DNA from 3 places in the Rhizobium aouanii genome. Region 2 is predicted to be linked to each of the others. Evidence: predicted binding sites of a transcription regulator. Region 2 holds the regulator's gene; each other region holds the start of a gene.
What was found. Region 2 encodes LexA, which represses DNA repair genes until DNA is damaged. Its sites were predicted from a motif close to TGTTCNNNNTGTGTTCNG; they were not measured.
Positions count from the first base shown of each region.

Region 1: a site for LexA is predicted at 4,279-4,296, ahead of V8P77_RS27685 (ImuA family protein). Genes of this name have one in related genera too.
Region 3: a site for LexA is predicted at 3,498-3,515, ahead of V8P77_RS04700 (YifB family Mg chelatase-like AAA ATPase). Genes of this name have one in related genera too.

Region 1 is NZ_JBAMYD010000018.1:110,349-116,869, forward strand. It holds gene V8P77_RS27650 (pyridoxal-phosphate dependent enzyme) at 1-761, shown strand, start outside; gene leuD (3-isopropylmalate dehydratase small subunit) at 822-1,430, opposite strand; gene V8P77_RS27660 (VOC family protein) at 1,564-1,986, opposite strand; gene V8P77_RS27665 (hypothetical protein) at 2,114-2,347, opposite strand; gene V8P77_RS27670 (HpcH/HpaI aldolase/citrate lyase family protein) at 2,486-3,406, shown strand; gene V8P77_RS27675 (DUF1737 domain-containing protein) at 3,406-3,612, shown strand; gene V8P77_RS27680 (metallopeptidase family protein) at 3,717-4,154, opposite strand; gene V8P77_RS27685 (ImuA family protein) at 4,316-5,260, shown strand; gene V8P77_RS27690 (Y-family DNA polymerase) at 5,271-6,521, shown strand, end outside.
Region 2 is NZ_JBAMYD010000003.1:231,617-238,137, forward strand. It holds gene gltA (citrate synthase) at 1-126, opposite strand, end outside; gene V8P77_RS06975 (ComEC/Rec2 family competence protein) at 417-2,846, shown strand; gene lexA (transcriptional repressor LexA) at 2,827-3,546, opposite strand; gene V8P77_RS06985 (VOC family protein) at 3,746-4,642, shown strand; gene kdsA (3-deoxy-8-phosphooctulonate synthase) at 4,639-5,484, shown strand; gene eno (phosphopyruvate hydratase) at 5,623-6,521, shown strand, end outside.
Region 3 is NZ_JBAMYD010000002.1:272,804-279,324, forward strand. It holds gene dnaN (DNA polymerase III subunit beta) at 1-233, opposite strand, end outside; gene rsmI (16S rRNA (cytidine(1402)-2'-O)-methyltransferase) at 493-1,410, shown strand; gene V8P77_RS04685 (YraN family protein) at 1,400-1,768, shown strand; gene V8P77_RS04690 (cupin domain-containing protein) at 1,883-2,386, shown strand; gene gshB (glutathione synthase) at 2,482-3,429, shown strand; gene V8P77_RS04700 (YifB family Mg chelatase-like AAA ATPase) at 3,604-5,136, shown strand; gene V8P77_RS04705 (DUF4037 domain-containing protein) at 5,268-6,338, shown strand.

The sequences.
Region 1 (6,521 bases), on a different contig from region 2:
AAATCTTCTGCGCTTCCGGCGGCAATGCCGGTATTGCCGCCGCTTATGCCGGCCGAGCGCTTGGTGTGCCGGTCACAATCGTCGTGCCGGAGACGACGGCGGCCGACGTACGCCGGACGATTGCCGCAACGGGCGCGAATGTCCTCGTTCATGGTTCGGTTTTCGATGAGGCCAATGCCCATGCAATTGAACTCGCCCGGAGCCGCAAGGCAACCTATGTGCACCCCTTCGACCATCCGCTTCTGTGGGATGGCCATGCCACGCTGATCGACGAGGTGGTGGCGAAAGGGGCAAAATTCGATTGCGTCGTCACCAGCGTCGGCGGCGGCGGGCTGCTTGCCGGTATCGTCGAGGGGTTGAAGCGCAACGGGCTTTCCGATGTGCCTGTTATCGCCGTCGAAACGGAAGGAGCGGCCTCGCTCCATGCCAGCCTCAAGGCGAATGAGCGTATCACCCTTCCCGCCATTACCTCGATTGCCAATTCGCTCGGGGCGCGGCAGGTGGCGCGGCATGTCTTCGACCTGCCGCAGCAGCATCCGATCGAAAGTGTTGTCGTCAGCGACGCCGATGCCGTTGCCGCCTGCCTGAAATTTGCCGATGCGCAGCGCATTCTGGTCGAGCCGGCTTGCGGTGCGGCCCTTGCGGTTGCCGATGTGCACGCCGGGCTGCTTCAGCGCTTCGATAATCCGCTTATCGAAGTCTGCGGCGGCATCGGCGTGTCGCTCGAAAAACTCAGGGCCTGGACAGAAAAGTTTCTTTGACCCACACCAAAGAAAAAGCCGGGCGTAAGCCCGGCTTGATCGGTAACCGATTGGGAGGGCTCAGGCTGCCCAGGGGTGCGAAGCGGCGTTCTTCTTTTCGAAGCTGTCGATCGCCTTGCCCTTTTCCAGGGTCAGGCCGATATCGTCGAGGCCGTTCAGCAGGCAGTGACGCTTGAACTCGTCGAGATCGAACTTGATCAAGCCACCATCAGGGCCGGTGATCTCGAGATTTTCGAGGTCGACGGTCAGGATGGCGTTGGAGCCGCGCGAGGCGTCGTCCATCAGCTTGTCGAGGTCTTCCTGGCTGACCTTGATCGGCAGGATGCCGTTCTTGAAACAGTTGTTGTAGAAAATATCGGCAAAGCTGGTCGAAATAACGCAGCGGATGCCGAAATCCAGAAGCGCCCAGGGCGCGTGCTCGCGCGAGGAGCCGCAGCCGAAATTGTCGCCGGCAACCAGGATCTTGGCATCGCGATAGGCCGGCTTGTTCAGCACGAAATCCGGGTTTTCTGAGCCGTCTTCGTTATAACGAGCTTCCGCGAAGAGGCCGGTGCCGAGGCCGGTGCGCTTGATCGTCTTCAGATAATCCTTCGGAATGATCATGTCGGTGTCGACGTTGACAACCGGCAGAGGCGCTGCAACGCCCGTGAGCTTCACGAATTTATCCATGACCCATGCTCCATTTCAGCAAATCTACTTCCTGAATTTGCATCTAGTCCAGTTTTTCGCCGAAATGAAGGAGAATCTTTCACGGATGGCGGCCACGCGACGTTTCGCGCGGTCCGCCGATTGCGGCTGTCCCTTATTTGGACGGTGCGTTCAACGCCCAGAGGACGCCGAACGGATCACGAAGCTGGCCATAGCGGTCGCCCCAGAACATCAGTTCGACCGGCATGACGACTTCGGCGCCGGCAGCAACCGCGCGATCCCACCAGAAATCGATATCGTCGATGATCAGCTGAATGGCGAAGCCTTCATGGCCTTTGAAGGGATCGCCGTATTCGGGATAGACGTCCGACAGCATGAGGGAGCTGCCGTTGATGTAGAGATGCACATGCATCGTTCTGCCGCTCTCGTCGACCGGCACGAGATATGCCTCTTCGGCGCCGAAAGCCTTCTTGTAGAATTCCGCAGCTTTCACCGCGCCGTCGACCGTCAGATAGGGCAGCAGGCCGTTCTTGACCGGTGGCATCTTGGTCGGGTTGCTCTCTGTCGTCGTATCCATGCTTGTCCTCCATTCGTTTTTGAGCGCCGGCTGAATGCCTGGCTGCTTCAAGGACGTAGCATGGAAGCGTGATCCGACAGGGTCGGCCGAAATTTTTCAGCGAACCAAATTTTCAGCGAAAAGGTGATCAGAGATCGATGATCGTGCCGCGGCCGTCGTTCCACACGCGCATCTCGCGCTTACCATTGTTTGCCTTGGCGCGGACCGGAGCGGGCTTCATCTTCATCGAAAGCGCGCGTCCGACCATGAGCACGGTCAGGATGCCGCCGACGGCGAGCGTCACCGAGAAGGTGAGAAGCAGCATGGCCACGAAAACGGTGGCGCCGGCAAGCATGAGGAAGATGGAGCGAATGTTCTGCATGGTTAGAGACCTTTCTTCGGAAAGGAATGTGGTCCTTCTCCTTCCTCTCTGCAAGGCAAGCATGGCTTTTTGTTGTTCTGCTCGATGTCTGGGGGCGGGCTGCTTGCTTCGGCTTTCAAAGCTTGGCACTAATTCGGCATGAGCCGAAACCCCGCGACCCGCTCCATCCGCCTGCGCCGTTCGGTGCTGAGCGTGCCTGCCATCAATCCCCGCGCCCTCGAAAAAACCCATGCGGTCGATTGCGATGCGGTGATCTTCGATCTTGAGGATTCCGTGGCGCCGGAAAAGAAGGCGGAAGCGCGGGAAAATCTGAGGAATTTCTTTTCGGCTCGGCCGCTCCAAGGCAAGGAGCGGATTATCCGCATCAACAGTCTGTCCACTGATTTCGGCCTGGTGGACATGGAGCTGGTGACGGCGCTTGGTCCCGATGCCGTGCTGCTGCCGAAGGTCGACGAACCGCAGGATGTCATGGCGCTCAGTGACCTTCTCTCCGAGGCCGATGCACCTGATGATCTGCGCATCTGGGCGATGATCGAGACACCGCGCGGCATCCTGAATGCGGCTGTTATCGCCGAAGCCGGGCGTACGCCAGGCTCCCGGCTCGATTGTCTCGTCGTCGGGCTGAACGACCTGCGCAAGGAAACCGGCGTGCTGCCGCAGCCGGGGCGGAGCTATCTCGTGCCGTGGCTGATGCAGGTCGTCCTTGCGGTCAGCGCCTATGGGCTCGATGCGATCGACAGCGTCTTCAACGATTTCAGGGACGAACAGGGTTTCGATGCCGAATGTCTGCAAGGTCGGGCCATGGGCTTTGCCGGCAAGATGCTGATCCATCCGGCGCAGATCGAGCCTGCCAACCGGCATTTCGGCCCGGATCCGGCAGCGATTGCGGAAGCGGAGGCGATCATATCAGCCTTTGCCGACCCCGCTTCCGATGGGCTCAACGTCATCAATGCAGGCGGGCGGATGGTCGAGCGGCTGCATCTTGTCCAGGCGGAAAGTCTGGTCCATAAAGCGCGCCTGATCGCAGCCCGCCAGGCTGCAGCACGAAAGACGATGTGATGAAACTCTACCGCTTCCTGACCGGTCCCGACGATGCTTCCTTCTGCCACAAGGTCACCGCCGCCCTCAACAAGGGCTGGTCGCTGGAGGGCTCGCCGACCTATGCCTTCAATGCCGCAACCGGTGCGATGCAGTGCGGCCAGGCCGTCGTCAAGCATGTCGAAGGCAAGGATTACGATCCCGAGATGAAACTCTCCGAGCAGTGAGGTTCAGCGCATAACCCCGAAAATTGTAATCGATTTTCGGAAAGGATTATGCGTGATTGAAAGTGATAGAGCGTCCTTAGCGCGTCCTTTGGACGCGTGGCGCTCTAGCGCTCGGCGGCTTCCTCGGCGCTTGCCTCGATCCGCTCCATGTCATCGTCGCTCAGCCCGAAATGGTGGCCGATCTCGTGGATCAGGACGTGGGTGATGATATCGCCGAGCGTCTCGTCGTTCTCAGCCCAGTAGTCGAGAATGGGACGGCGGTAGAGGCGGATGCGGTTCGGCATCTCGCCGGTTTCCACCGTGAAACGTTCGGAAATGCCCCTGCCCTCGAAAAGGCCGAGCAGATCGAAAGGGGTTTCCAGCGCCATGTCCTCGAAAACGTCGTCATCGGGGAAATCCTCAATCTCGATCGTGAGGTTGGTCGTCAGCTGGCGGAATTCATCCGGCAGATGACTATAGGCCTCCATCGCCAGCGACTCGAAGGCGCTGATCGTCGGCGCATGGCGATCCCGCCAATCATCGCTCTGGTCTATGCGGGCCATGAATATTCCTTCCTTTGCGGGCCCATATAGAACCTTTATCGCCGATTTTCGAGTGCGGAATCAAAGGCAGGAATATTTTCATAGAAAATGGCCGTTGACTCTTCATTAGCTCTCTGGAATCTATAAGAACATAACAGGAACAAGACGGATCGGAGAACGCCATGGCGCAGCACGCCCTGGCGCGCGAGCGGCTTTTTGCGCTCCGCGAAACCATCGCCAGACTGGAGGGACGGCCCGCGCCGGCGCTTGCCGCAGCGGAACGGGAAGCCCTGGCGGAAGGACGTAAGGCCCGCCAGGAGCGCACGCTGCCGCCCCTGCCGTTTGGGGTGGAGTTTCTCGACGGGGCGCTTGAAGGGGGCCTGCCGCTCGATGCGATCACCGAATTCCGTTCCGCTCTGTCTCGCGATGCCGGTGCTGCAAGCGGGCTGGCGATGGCTGTTGCCGCGCGGCTGCAAAAACAGGAAGCGGATGCCGGCCGCCTTCTGCCGTTGCTCTGGATCGGCGATGCCGTCGGCACGCTGGAGGCAGGCCGTCCCTATGCCCCCGGGCTTCGGGATTTCGGGCTGAGCCCGGAGCGGTTTCTCCATGCGGCGCCGCGCAAGCTGGACGAGGCGCTCTGGCTGGCGGAGATGGCGGTGGAAAGCGCTGCCTTCTCGGCCATCATCTTCGAAGTGCGGGGCAATCCTGCCCATTTCGGCCTGACCGAAAGCCGCCGGCTTAGTCTCAGGGCGCATGCTGCCCGCCGTCCGCTCTTTCTTGTCCGTCAGGCCGGGGCGGAGGAGGCAAGCAGTGCGGCCTTGCGTCTGCATGTCGAACCGGCCCCGTCCGCTCTGCGGCCGTTGCCGGATGGATCGAAACTTTCCGGCAGCATCGGCAATCCAATTTTCCGTCTGACGCTGGAGAAGAGCCGCAATCCGGCCCCGCTGTCCTTTCTTCTGGAGTGGAATCCCCATGAACGCGAATTTCTCCCTGTCGCCGAACCAAACCTCGTTCGTCCTCCAGCCGAACAGTCAGCGCATTCTGGCGCTCAGCTTCCCGCATCTGCCAACGGACCGCATCGCCCGCAGGCGATGGGGGCTCTCCTGGCGTTCGAAAGGGCGTCCTGAGACGCCGCCTATCGTCTGTTCCGGCAAGCTCAACAATGCCATGCGGTTGACGGCACTGGACGAGTTGGCCGAGAGGCTGGGGCTGAAGAAGGAGTTGGGCGTTGCCGAAGCGCGCGCCATGTACCCGCTGCTCGAGGTCGCGGAAGAGGATCCGGCAGCCGACCGCCGGTTGCTGGAGGCAATTGCCGACTGGTGCGACCGTTATACGCCGCTGGTGGCGTTCGACGGCAAGGACGGCCTGTTTCTCGACATTAGCGGCTGCGCCCATCTTTTCGGCGGTGAAAAGGCGCTTCTCAAGGATGTGCTGTCGCGGCTTTTTCATATGGGGTTCGATGCCCGCGGCGCGATCTCATCGTCTCCTGGTCTTTCCTGGGCCGCGTCCCGCTTCGGGCAAAGCGGCGTGATCGAGGACGAAGAGACGGAACATGTGCTGATGTCCTTGCCGGTTGCAGCCTTGCGGCTGGAAGGACAAACCGTCGATGCCCTGAAGAAGCTCGGTCTGAAATATATCGGCGACGTCATCGACGCACCGCGAGCGCCGCTGACCCGCCGGTTCGGCCCGGAGCTGCTTCTGCGTCTCGACCAGGCGCTGGGACGTGAAGAGGAGCCGGTCTCGCCCCGGCGTCCTGTTGCCAGCCTCTCGGCCGAAAGCCGGCTGATCGAGCCCATCGGGACGGAAGAGCAGATCCTTGCCGTCACCAGACAGGTCGCCTTATCGCTGCAGCCGTCGCTGGAGGCGCGGGGGGCTGGCGGGCGGGTGTTCGAACTGGTCCTGTTCCGCGTCGACGGCAGGGTCTTTCGTATCTCCGTCGGCGCTTCGCAGCCGCTTCGCGAACCAAAGTTCATCGCCGGACTTTTTTCCGAGCGATTGCAGGCGGTCTATGACGATCTCGATGCCGGCTATGGCTTCGAAATCCTGCGGTTGAATGTGTTGCGGCACGATCCCTTCAACGAGGCGCAGGGTGATTTCGAGGGCGACCGGCAGGGAGAGATCTCGCTTTCGGCCTTCGTCGACCGGGTCTCGGCCCGACTTGGTGCGGATTGCCTGCAAAGCTTCCAGCTCCGCGAGAGCCATGTTCCGGAACGCGCTGTCATCGCGGTTCCTGTGATGGAGAGCCTTCCCAGGCGGAAGGCAGCGCAGGACATCCAGCTTCCTTTCCGCGAAGAGCGCCCGCTGCGGCTCTTTGCAACGCCGGAGCCGGTCGAGACCATACTTGCCGAAGTGCCCGATGGTCCGCCGCAGATCTTCCGCTGGCGGCGG
Region 2 (6,521 bases):
GGTGAAGGAAGCGGTGTTCTTGTAGAGGGCACCGATATCGATGACGCTCGGGCCGATCGTGCCGCTTTTGACAGCAAGGTCGACAGACTTGTCACCAATTTTTATTGTAGCGCTTTGATCCGTCATGCTGATCCTCCGAAATGGCGGTGGCGCCATAAAAGCGCCATAGGGGTTAAGCGTCCTCACCGATAGCTATATGATCGCGAGGCTAATGCCAAGTTACCGTGACGGCATTTTGTGCATTGCGGTATTATCTTTTAGGCACTGCAGCGATGAGCCGCACGCATATCGGAAGCCGATGATTCGACTGCTCTTTTGGGGCTCGCGATTTTCCCTCATATTTCAATCGATTATCCTTGCCGGATTTGATTGGAGGTTGCATTCTGGCCGCCTTCACAGCCGGGCTTGGGCGGTTCATGCAGGAGTTGACGACAGTCGAATTGCGGCCGGAAGCAGGCGAAGGCCTCGCCGACTCCAACAGTTTTTCACCACCTGTCGTGGTGACGCGATCGACAAGGACGCAGTCGGCGACACCAATGCGCCACCGGCTGCCGGCCGCAGCCTCTCACTTGCTGCGTGCCGGCATGCGCATGCTGGGCGAGGAGGCGGACCATGGCCGCCTGCTGCTGTTCTCGCCGGTCTTCCTCGGCGCCGGGTCAGCCGTCTGGTTTCTCGCGGCATCGGATTTTCCTCTCATTGCATCGCTGCTCTGCCTGTTGGCGCTGACCGTGGCGGTTCTCATTGCCAGCCGCCGGGCCGCGGTGCGGGCAACGCTGCTTGCGCTTTCGCTCGTGGCCTGCGGCATGGTCACGGCGCAGTTCGAGAGCCGGCGGGCTTCCACAGTGATCCTCGATTCCGCCGTGACGACGACGGTGACCGGCCGCGTCGAGCGGCGCGAAGGCGACGGTCGCGGGCGGTGGCGCTACATTCTTGCCGTCACCGGCACTGAGGCGCCACAGGTGAAGCGGCGGCCGGAACGTATCACCGCGATCGCCCGCGGCGCGGACGCGGCCTTCGAGATCGGCGATCTCATCACCGGCAGGGCGCGGCTGACGCCGCCGGCGGGCCCAGCTCTTCCCGAGCTCAACGACTTCTCCTTCAGTGCCTATTTCGATGGCATCGGCGCCAACGGTTTCTTCTACGGTGCACCGACGAAGGTCGATGCGCAGGCAGCTCCCCAGGCTGCAAGATCGACGGCGGAAGCGCTGCTCGAAGGGCTCTACCGGTTGCGCAGCGGCATTGGCGACCGCATAAGGTCAATCCTGCCCGGCGACACCGGCGCTTTTGCCGCTGCTCTGGTGACGGACGAGCGGCGGGCCATTTCGGATGCGACGACGGAGGCGCTGCGCCAGTCCGGTCTGGCTCATATCATCGCCATCTCCGGTCTCAACATGGCGCTATCGGCCGGCATCTTCTTCGTCGGCTTCCGGATGCTGCTCAGCCTCTTTCCCGGCATCGTTGAGGCCTACCCGACGAAGAAGATCGCTGCCGCCGGCGCGCTCATCGCCGTCACCGCCTATTTCCTGATCTCGGGCTTTGCGGTCTCTGCCGAGCGCGCTTTCATCATGATGGCCATCATGTTGATTGCGGTCTTCTTCGACCGGCCGTCGATCAGCCTGCGCAATGTCGCTCTCTCCGCACTCGTCATCATCGTCATTTCGCCGTCCGAGGTTTTGGGTCCGAGCTTCCAGATGTCTTTTGCCGCGACATTGGCGCTGGTCTCGGGTTATCAGCTGTGGAAGGACCGGCGCGTCCGCGAAAACGCCTTCCTGAAGCTGCCGATCATCAGGCCTTTCGTTACGATTGCAGGCTTCTTCGGCGGCGTCTTCCTGACCTCGCTGATCGGCGGTTTTTCCACCGCGCTGTTTTCGATCGAGCATTTTCATCGCCTGACCGCCTACGGCCTGCCGGCAAACCTCGCGACAATGCCGATCATCTCCTTCATCGTCATGCCGGCCGGCCTGCTGGCGATGCTGCTCATGCCTTTCGGTCTGGATGTTTTGCCCTGGAAGGTCGTCGGATTCGGCCTCGATCTGGTGATCGCGGTGGCAAAGACGGTGTCCGGCTGGGATGGTAATATCGACGTCGGCCGCTTGCCAGCCTGGTATTTCGCTGTCGCAGTGGCAGGCTTTCTGCTGCTGACGCTGCTCCGCACCCGCTTGCGCCATGTCGGCACATCGATCATCGCGGTTTCAACGCTCATCCTGTTGCTTCTGCCGGTTCCCCGGCCGCCGGATCTGGTGATTTCGGAGGATGGCAGTCTCGTTGCAATCGTCGAGGCGGCGGCAATGGCTTCCAACCGTGAAAGACCGCCGGATTTCATCTTCGATCAGTGGCAGAGAGCGCTGGTCCTGCCGAGGCATGATCCGCCGAAGATGCTGGATGGTCCTGCTCTCCCAACGCAGGGAGAAGATCGCCGCGTCAGGCTTTCCCGCGATCAGCAGAACGAAGCAAGGACCGCGATGCGGTCGGCCGCAGCGGGCGGTGACGCAAACCGCTTTTCCTGCGTCAAGAAGGCCTGGTGCACATCAAGGCTTGGCAATGGTCAGGTGGTAACCGTCATCGACAACGCCGCCTACCTCGGCCCGGCATGCGACGCGGCCGATATCGTCGTGACGTCGGTCCGCTTTCGCTTCAACAGCTGCCGCTCAGGCGCGACGCTCTTCACCGGTGAAACGCTGCGCAGAACCGGTTCTATCGAGTTGCGCTTCACGGACGCTGGCCTCGAGGTCGCAACGGCATTCGATGCATTGTCGCGGCCATGGATGCGCCATCGCGCCTATGACTGGCGCAGCAATAGTTTTACCGAATCGGGCCTGGCCAATGTCAGTGATAGCGGCGAATGAGACCGACAAGTTTGCCCTGAACCTTGACACGGTCCGGCCCGAAGATCCGGGTCTCGTAAGCCGGATTGGCGGCCTCCAGTGCGATCGAGGCGCCCTTGCGGCGGAAGCGCTTGAGTGTCGCTTCTTCGTCGTCGACCAGAGCAACGACGATGTCGCCAGGACTTGCGGTGCTGCCGTTGCGGATTATCACGGTGTCGCCGTCGAAGATGCCGGCGTCGATCATCGAATCGCCCTTGACCTCGAGCGCATAATGTTCACCGGAGCCGAGCATGTCGGCCGGAACGACGATGTCGTGGGTATTGTTCTGGATCGCTGAAATCGGCACACCGGCAGCGATTCGGCCCATGACCGGCACGGAGACCGAGTTGCCGTTGTCGGCGACGGGCTTCGCGGGAGCAGGAGTGGCGACCGGCTGCGGTTTGCCGAGGCTGCCCTCGATGACGCTCGGCGAAAATCCGCGCCGGGGCTGAATGCTGGGGCTGTAGGCCTCCGGAAGCTTGATGACCTCGAGCGCGCGGGCGCGGTTCGGTAGGCGGCGAATGAAGCCTCGCTCCTCGAGCGCTGTAATCAAGCGATGAATCCCGGACTTGGAGGCGAGGTCCAGAGCATCTTTCATTTCGTCGAAAGATGGCGGAACGCCGGATTCCTTCATGCGCTCATGAATGAAAAGGAGAAGCTCCTGTTGTTTGCGCGTGAGCATCGACGTTGTGACCTCGTGATTGAAACAAATCCAGAACAGACACTATATGTTCCATATGTGTTCCGCAAGTAGCTAAATTTCCGTAAAACTTGGTGCCAACTCGTTGAGATTTTTATTTTCTTTCGCCGGATTGGGACACATCTCTTGCATTGAGGGGCGCGCCGTCGCACATCTCTTGCCGTTTGAGGGAGGGATAATCATGAGCGAGCATTCCGCCAAACCGCACCCGCTGGATCATGTCGTGCTGCCGGTCGTCAATATCGATCTGGCGCGCGAGAGGCTCGGCAAGCTCGGCTTCACCGTTGCCGCCGATGCGCGCCATCCCTTTGGAACGGAAAACGCCTGCGTCTTTTTTGCCGACAAGACCTATCTGGAGCCGCTCGGGATTGCGAGCGTCGAGGAGAGCGAGGCATCGGTGCGGCAAGGCAATGTCTTCACTGCCCGCAACCAGGCCTTCCGTTTCCGCTGTGGCGAGGAGGGGCTTTCGGGGCTGGCGTTCGGCAGCAAGGATGCCGGCATCGATCATCAGGATTTCGTCGGCGCCGGATCGAGCGCCGGCGAGATGCTGCAGTTCACCCGGCCGATGACGATGCCGGACGGTTCCGAGACGATTGCGGGCTTCAAGCTGGCTTTCGCCGGCGACCTGCGCGCGCCTGATCTCCTGCTTTTCACCGTCGAGCGCATCAATCCGCTACCGGCCGACCGGGCCGCGCTGGAGACGCATGCCAATGGTGTCACCGGCATAGTCGAGATCGCGCTTTGCGCACCTGATGCTGCCGCATTCGCTGCGTTCGTCAGCCTTGCCGTGGCGCAATCGGCAGTCGAGAAAACCGGTTTCGGCGTCACTATCGCGGCATCGAATGCGATAATCAGCCTGATGACGCCAGAAGGGCTGGAGGCCTATTTCGACATCGCCGGCTCATTCGCAGATCGCGGCCTGCGCGGCCGGGCAATCCTCTTTGCTGTCGCCGATCTTGCCGTGACAGAAGCGCATTTGGCTGCTAACGGGGTGACATACACGCGCAAGAACAATCGCATTCTGGTGAAGCCCGCGCCCGGGCAGGGCACGCTCTTCGCCTTCGAGGAAACACGATGAGCACTGATACGAATTCCGAGGTCAGGATTGGCGAAGGCCAAGGCCAGGTCACCTTTTCCAATACCGGCCGCCTGTCGCTGATTGCGGGGCCGTGCCAGATGGAGAGCCGCGACCACGCCTTCATGGTTGCCGGCATGCTGAAAGAGCTTTGCGCAAAGCTCGACATCGGCCTCGTCTACAAGAGCTCCTTCGACAAGGCTAACCGCACCTCGCTGTCGGCCGAGCGCGGTATCGGGATCGAAAAGGGTCTGGAGGTCTTTGCCGACCTCAAGAAGGAATTCGGTTTTCCCGTCCTGACCGACGTTCATACCGCCGAGCAATGCGCCGAGGTGGCAAGGGTCGTCGACGTCCTGCAGATTCCGGCCTTCCTCTGCCGCCAGACCGACCTTCTCATCGCCGCCGCCAAGACCGGCCGCGTCGTCAATGTCAAGAAGGGCCAGTTCCTCGCTCCCTGGGATATGAAGAACGTTCTGAAGAAGCTCAATGCCAGTGGCAATCCGAACGTGCTGCTGTGCGAGCGCGGCGCCTCATTCGGCTACAATACGCTGGTCTCCGACATGCGTTCGCTGCCGATCATGGCGGCGATGGGCGCGCCCGTTATTTTCGATGCAACCCATTCCGTGGCGCAGCCGGGCGGGCAGGGCGAATCCTCCGGCGGGCAGCGGGAATTCGTGGAAACCCTGGCGCGCGCAGCGGTGGCTACCGGTATCGCCGGTGTCTTCGTCGAAACCCATCAGGACCCCGACAATGCCCCTTCCGACGGCCCGAACATGGTCTATCTCAAGGACATGCCGCGGCTTCTCGAAAAGCTGCTTGCCTTCGATGCGGTCGCCAAGGCTTGACGTTCAACAGCCTGACATGATCGTGCTATAGGCCGGGAACGCTGGTTCGAAGGCTGGAAATTGCAGCATTGTAATTTGCACGCCTTCGACTAAGACAGGTTTCGAACCGACTTATCATCCACCGAGCAGGAAGAACCCATGACTGCAATCACCGATATCATCGCCCGCGAGATTCTCGATAGCCGTGGTAACCCCACCGTCGAAGTCGATGTCTATCTCGAAGATGGCAGCATGGGCCGCGCGGCCGTTCCCTCGGGCGCCTCGACGGGCGCGCATGAGGCGGTCGAATTGCGTGACGGCGGCAAGCGCTACCTGGGCAAGGGCGTCGAAAAGGCGGTCGAAGCCGCCAACACCGAGATCTTCGACGCGATCGGCGGCATCGACGCCGAAAACCAGATCCAGATCGACAACATCATGATCGAGCTGGACGGCACGCCGAACAAGTCTCGTCTCGGCGCCAATGCCATTCTCGGCGTGTCGCTGGCCGTCGCCAAGGCTGCCGCCCAGGCCTCCGGCCTGCCGCTCTACCGTTATGTCGGCGGCGCTTCCGCCAGCCTGCTGCCGGTGCCGATGATGAACATCATCAATGGCGGCGCCCATGCCGACAACCCGATCGATTTCCAGGAATTCATGATCCTGCCGGTCGGTGCCGATTCGATCGCCGAAGCCGTGCGCATGGGTTCGGAAGTCTTCCATACGCTGCGTAAGGAACTTGCTAGCCAGGGCCACAACACCAATGTCGGCGATGAAGGCGGCTTCGCGCCGGGCCTGAAGAGCGCGCCTGAGGCCCTCGACTTCATCATGAAGTCGATCGAGAAAGCCGGCTACAAGCCGGGCGACGACATGTGCCTCGGCCTCGACTGCGCCTCGACCGAATTCTTCAAGGACGGCAAATACGTTCTCGAAGGGGAAGGCCGTACGCTGGAATCGGGCGCCATGGCCGAATATCTGGCCGAGCTCGCCGCCAACTACCCGATCATCTCGATCGAGGACGGCATGGCCGAAGACGACTGGGACGGCTGGAAGACGCTGACCGA
Region 3 (6,521 bases), on a different contig from region 2:
ACGATATCGTAGAGAAGATGGGCGGGAACGGTGGTGGCGCCGGGCTGCTCGACGCTAGCAGGGGTTGCCTCGGTGATTTCGAGGTCGAGGTCGGTCGCCTTCATGTCGAGCTTCTGGCCGTCGGCCTTGAGCAATACGTTGGACAGGATCGGGATCGTGTTGCGACGTTCGACCACGCGGTGGACGTGGTTCAGCGATTTCAACAGGTTTGACCGCTCAATAGTAATACGCATGGGATGCTACCGCTTTCGACCGTGACTGTCCGGGCGCGTCGAGCACCCGAAGAATGCTGTCCCGGCTTGAGGCCGGGGGAGTGGACGGGCAAAATGGCAGACTTCAGCATCGCTTTGCAAGAGGCATGGACGCCGGCACCCCTGCATTTGCGGTTTTCCAGAGCAATGCTCACAGAAATCCGAACCCTTGCCGAAGCGGTGCGGCTCGCCCATAAGGGTTCGATGCCGGCGACGAGCCGGCGGGACGAAAGCAAATGGCATGAATGAGGAAACCACAGCGGACGCCGCCGGCCGGCGAAGCTTCCGCCTGCACAATATGGCGGTGCCGGCGCGGCCGCTGGAGCCGGCGCTCTATCTCGTCGCCACCCCGATCGGCAATCTCGGCGACATCACCCTGCGGGCACTCGAAACGCTGGCCGGCGCCGATGTGCTCGCCTGCGAGGATACGCGCGTCACCCGCGTGCTGCTCGACCGCTACGGCATCCAGAACCGCCCCTTCGCCTATCACGAGCACAATGCCGACGAGGCTGGCCCACGGCTGCTGCAGGCGCTTGAAGCCGGGCGCTCGGTGGCGCTGGTTTCCGATGCCGGCACGCCGCTGGTCTCCGATCCCGGTTATCGGCTGGCGCAGCAGGCGATAGCGGCAGGTTACCGTGTCATTCCCATTCCCGGGGCGTCGGCGCCGCTCGCAGCCCTTGTCGGCTCCGGCCTGCCGAACGATGCTTTTCTTTTCGCCGGTTTCCTGCCGGCCAAGGACAAGGCCCGTCGCGACCGATTGGGTGAACTTGTCGCAGCACCCGCGACGCTGATCTTCTTTGAATCGCCGCATCGCATCGGCGCAACGCTTCTGGCCGCCGCCGACGTGCTCGGGCCCACTCGGCCCGCCTCCGTCTGCCGCGAGCTGACCAAGACCTATGAGGAGTTCCGCCGCGGCACGCTTGCCGACCTTGCCGCGCATTATCAGCAGGTGGAAAACGTCAAGGGCGAGATCGTCCTCGTCATCGGTCCGCCGGAGCCGGTCGAGACCGATGAGGCCGATGTCGAAGCCATGCTGGCCGACCTGTCGAAGACCATGCCGACGGCCGGTGCTGCGACCGAGGCCGCCCGCCTCACCGGCCTGCCGCGCAAGGTGCTCTACCAGCGGCTGCTGGAGATCAAGAACGCCGATGGGCGATAGCGATCTCACCGCGATCAGAAGGAAGGCGCTGCGCCGGGGCCGCATGTCGGAATATGTCGCGGCCGCCTTCCTGATGCTGAAGGGTTACCGCATCCTGGCGCTGCGCCACCGCACCCGGCTCGGCGAGATCGACATCATCGCCCGCAAGGGCGATCTCGCCGTCTTCGTCGAGGTCAAGGCCCGCCATGGCGAGGCCGCGGCTGTCGATGCCGTCTCTGTCGCCGCGCAGAAGCGCATACGGGCAGCAAGCGATCTCTGGCTCGCCCGCCAGGCGGATCAGGCCCGCCTTTCCCAGCGCTATGATATCGTGGCGATCATGCCGGGCCGGCTGCCGCGGCACTTTATTGATGCCTTCTGACCTCCTTTCGACCCATCGGATTTCCGGATCGTTAAACTTTTAGTCCCCGCTTGAACCAGGTCCTTACGACTCTCTGCTATCGACTCGGTAGGGATAACAATTGGGGGTTGTTTCATGGCCTGGAAGCTGATGTTTGCAAGTGCGGTCGCCATGGCCGCGCGCTCGGTGCCGTATGCGGTGGCGAAGCCGTCCGGAAAGTCCTTCGTCGCGCATGCGAGCGATCTGCTGCCGCTGAAATCCACGCCGATCAATCCGGACTGGATCGTCAGCGGCAATCCGCAGGCCCGCACCGCCGAACATTCGCGCGGCCATGACGAGGCCTCGCTGACGGCGATCTGGGATTGCACGGCGGGCGAATTCCGCTGGTATTTCGGCTGGGACGAGACGGTGATGATCCTCGAAGGCGAGGTCCATATCACCGCCGAGGACGGCACCGAACGAACGCTCTGCGCCGGCGACGTCGCCTTTTTCGCCGGTGGAACCTGGGCAAGCTGGCGGGTCGACAATTACGTCCGCAAGGTCGCCTTCCTGCGCAAGCCCTTCCCGAAGCCCTTGGCGATCGCCTACCGTCTCCGCAACATGCTGCGCAACAACGGCAACCAGGGCATCGCCGCCTGATTTTCGCCGCAGGCACCCGCTGGAAGCCCCTGATTGACCGTTGCGTTTGATATCTGGCCGACCTACATCTGTCCGGCATTCAGCGAGGGATGGAAATGGCCAAGATCACCAATGTAGCGGTCCAGATGGACCATGTCGCCGGCATCAATATCGCAGGCGATTCCACCTTCGCCATGAGCCTGGAAGCCCAAGTGCGCGGCTACAAGCTCTTCCATTATACCCCCGACCGCTTGAGCTTTCGCGACGGCAAGCTTTATGCCAGCGTCGAGCCGATGGTGCTGCGCGACGTAAAGGGCGATCACTTTGAACTTGGCGCGCCCGAGCGCGTCGATCTCTCGACCATGGATGTCGTGCTGCTGCGCCAGGATCCGCCCTTCGACATGGCCTATATCACCTCGACGCATCTGCTCGAGCGCATCCACCCGAAGACGCTCGTCGTCAACGATCCGGCCTGGGTGCGCAACTCGCCGGAAAAAATCTTCGTCACCGAATTCTCCGACCTGATGCCGAAGACGCTGATCACCAAGGATGCCGCCGAGATCCGCCGCTTCCGCGACGAGATGGGCGACATCATCCTGAAGCCGCTCTACGGCAATGGCGGCGCCGGCGTCTTCCATTCGACCCGCGACGACCGCAACCTCTCCTCGCTGCTGGAAATGTTCGGCCAGCTTTTCCGCGAGCCCTTCATCGCCCAGCAATATCTGCCCGACGTGCGCAAGGGCGATAAACGCATCATCCTCGTCGACGGCGAATTCGCCGGCGCCATCAACCGGGTTCCGGCTGAACACGACAGCCGCTCCAACATGCATGTCGGCGGCCGCGCCGAGGCGACCGAACTGACGTCGCGCGAACAGGAAATCTGCGCCCGCATCGGCCCGGCGCTGAGGGAGCGCGGCTTCCTGCTCGTCGGCATCGATGTGATCGGCGATTACATGACCGAGATCAACGTCACATCGCCCACCGGCATCCGCGAGGTGAAGAAATTCGGCGGCGCCGATATCGCCAGCCTGCTCTGGGATGCGATCGAGCGCAAGCGCGGCTGAACCTGCCGCCAATGACCGTTCTGGTCCCGCGACCGAGCACAACCAGGGTCACAGCGGATGCCTGACTATGTTCTGTGATTGTTCTTGTTTTATTCAGGCTTCCATGCCAGATTGCAACCGCTGGCCCTGAACGGCCGGGGGCGGTATAAGAGTTTGCGGGACAAGGATGGGCATATGGTCGCGCGTGTCAGTACGGTGGCATTTCAGGGTATCGAAGGTGTGCCGGTCGAGGTCCAGGTCATGGTCGCTCCCGGAAAGGTCGGCATGCAGATCGTCGGTCTGCCCGACAAGGCGGTTGCCGAAAGCCGCGAGCGCGTGCAGGCGGCCCTCCACGCCTCCGGCCTGGCGCTGCCGGCCAAGCGCGTGACGGTCAATCTGGCGCCGGCCGATCTGCCGAAGGAAGGCTCGCATTTCGATCTGCCGATCGCGCTTGCCCTGATGGCCGCCCTCGGCGCCATTCCCGCCGATGCACTGTCGGATTTTGTCGTCGTCGGCGAACTCAATCTCGACGGAACGATCGCCGCCATATCAGGCGCGCTGCCGGCTGCGATCGGCGCCAATGCGCTCGGCAAGGGGCTGATCTGCCCGGCCGAAAGCGGCGCCGAAGCCGCCTGGGCGGGCGCCGAGGTCGACATTCTCGCACCCCGCAGCCTGATTGCCCTTGCCAATCACTTCCGCGGCACGCAGGTCCTATCCCGGCCGGAAGCGTCGATCCGCGCCAATGCCGCAAACCTGCCGGACCTTGCCGAGATCAAGGGCCAGGAAAGCGCCAAGCGCGCGCTCGAAGTGGCGGCCGCCGGCGGCCATAACCTCTTGATGGTCGGTCCTCCGGGTTCCGGCAAGTCGATGCTGGCGGCCAGGCTGCCGTCGATCCTGCCGCCGCTTTCGGCCGCCGAGCTGCTGGAGGTGTCGATGGTCCATTCCATCGCCGGCCAACTCTCCGGCGGTAAGCTTTCCGATCGCCGGCCCTTCCGCACCCCGCATCATTCCGCCACCATGGCGGCCCTCGTCGGCGGCGGCCTGCGCGCTCGTCCCGGCGAAGCCTCGCTTGCCCATCACGGCGTGCTCTTCCTCGACGAGTTTCCCGAGTTCACGCCGCAGGCGCTCGATGCGCTGCGCCAGCCGCTCGAAGGCGGCGAATGCGTCATTGCGCGCGCCAATCACCGCGTCTCCTATCCGGCAAAATTCCAGCTGATCGCGGCGATGAACCCTTGCCGCTGCGGCATGGCCGGCGAGCCGGGCCATACCTGCGCCCGCGGCCCGCGCTGCATGAGCGATTACCAGGCCCGCATCTCCGGTCCGCTGATGGACCGCATCGACATCCGCATCGACGTCCCTGCCGTCTCCGCCGCCGATCTCATCCGGCCCACGGCGGCTGAAACCAGCGCCGACGTCGCCCGCCGTGTCGCCCGCGCCCGCGAGATCCAGCAGGAGCGCTTCGAAAGCGCCGGCGCAAGGGGCATCGGCACCAATGCCCGCTGCTCCACCGCGATGATCGAGAAACTGGCCGAGCCCGATGCCAGCGGCCTGCAGCTGCTGCGCGACGCCGCCGAGAAGATGAAATTCTCCGCCCGCGGTTACCACCGCGTCCTGAAGGTCGCCCGCACGCTGGCCGATCTCGACGGCAAGCCCACGGTCGGCCGCATCCATCTCGCCGAAGCGATCTCCTACAGGATCGCGGGTGAGAGGTTGACGGCGGCGGCGTAAGAAAAGGGGCGCTGAAGCGGCCCGATATCCTGCGAAGATGGACAACGAGTCATCCTTGTGCCCGTCGATCTTGATGCTGGACTTCGCAGTGTCCGCAAAGGATCATGTGCGGCCTGAACGGAGGAGAGGTCATGCAAGGGATTGAGTTGTCGCGTCGCTTCTACGCGGACATTGTCAGGCCCTGGATGACCAGTGTCGCGCCGGAACTCCCACATTCAGCGGCGTTGATTGGATTTGGATCGGAGCTGCTTGGTTTAGACGACGAGGTTTCCAGGGATCACAACTGGGGGCCTCGGGTCCACATCTTCTTGAGCACAGATAGATTCAGCGACTATGCCCGACGGTTGGTCGTTGAGTTCACGCAGGTGGCACCCACCAGCTATCTTGGTGAACCTATTGGGTGGCGGAGCCGCCCGCATCCTCCTGCAAATGGCCCGGAGGCGGCAGGCGCGATTGAGCACGGCCTCGAATTCCACACCCTTGAGTCTACGCTGGAACGGCTTCTGGCCGTTCGGTCCGCCGATAACCTTTCTCCCTTGCAGTGGCTGGGCTTCGCCGAACAACGGCTCCTCGCCTTCACGGGAGGGGCCGTTTTCCACGATGACGACAAACGGCTGACACGCGCCCGAACGGCACTGGCCTATTTCCCTGACCACGTGTGGCTTTACAAAATCGCCTGTCAGTGGCGGCGTATTGCCGAGGAGCAGGCCTTTGTCGGCCGAGCAGGACAGGTTGGCGACGATCTGGGGTCCCGCGTGGTTGCGAGCCGGCTCGTGCGTGACATCATGCGGATGGGTTTCCTCCTCGACCGCCGCTATGCGCCATACGCGAAGTGGTTTGGCAGTGCGTTCGGAAAACTGCCGCTTGCCGAAACCCTGTCACCGCTGTTGCAGCGGGTCTTGCTGGCCGAAAGATGGCAGCAGCGCGGAGAGGCACTCGCTTCGGCCTACCTTGCACTGGCACGTCGTCAACTGGCGGACGGCATCGGCGGCAAGGTCGAGCCGGTCATTGGTCCCTATTTCGAACGCCCCTTCACGACGATCAATGCCGACGACCTGATCGAGGCAACCGTCAAGGGGATACGGGACCTCTTGGTCAAAGACCTTCCAGTCGTCGGCGCCCTGGACCAGGTGAGCGATCTAACCCCTGTGCTCGAGGATCCGTCTGGGTCACAACGGATGATCGCCGCGCTGCTAGGCTGACGTGCATGGTTGCAGCCGGTCTCAACTCCGCTTTGGGAGGATGATCCCTCATTGCCATGCCCGTCCGGCAAGATCGGGTTAACCGGAAGCGGAACTCGATCCAACCGTGATCGTGGCACATTCTACGGACGCGACCCCTTCGGTATTCCATCAACGTCGCGTTGAACATCTGCGTATGGTTTC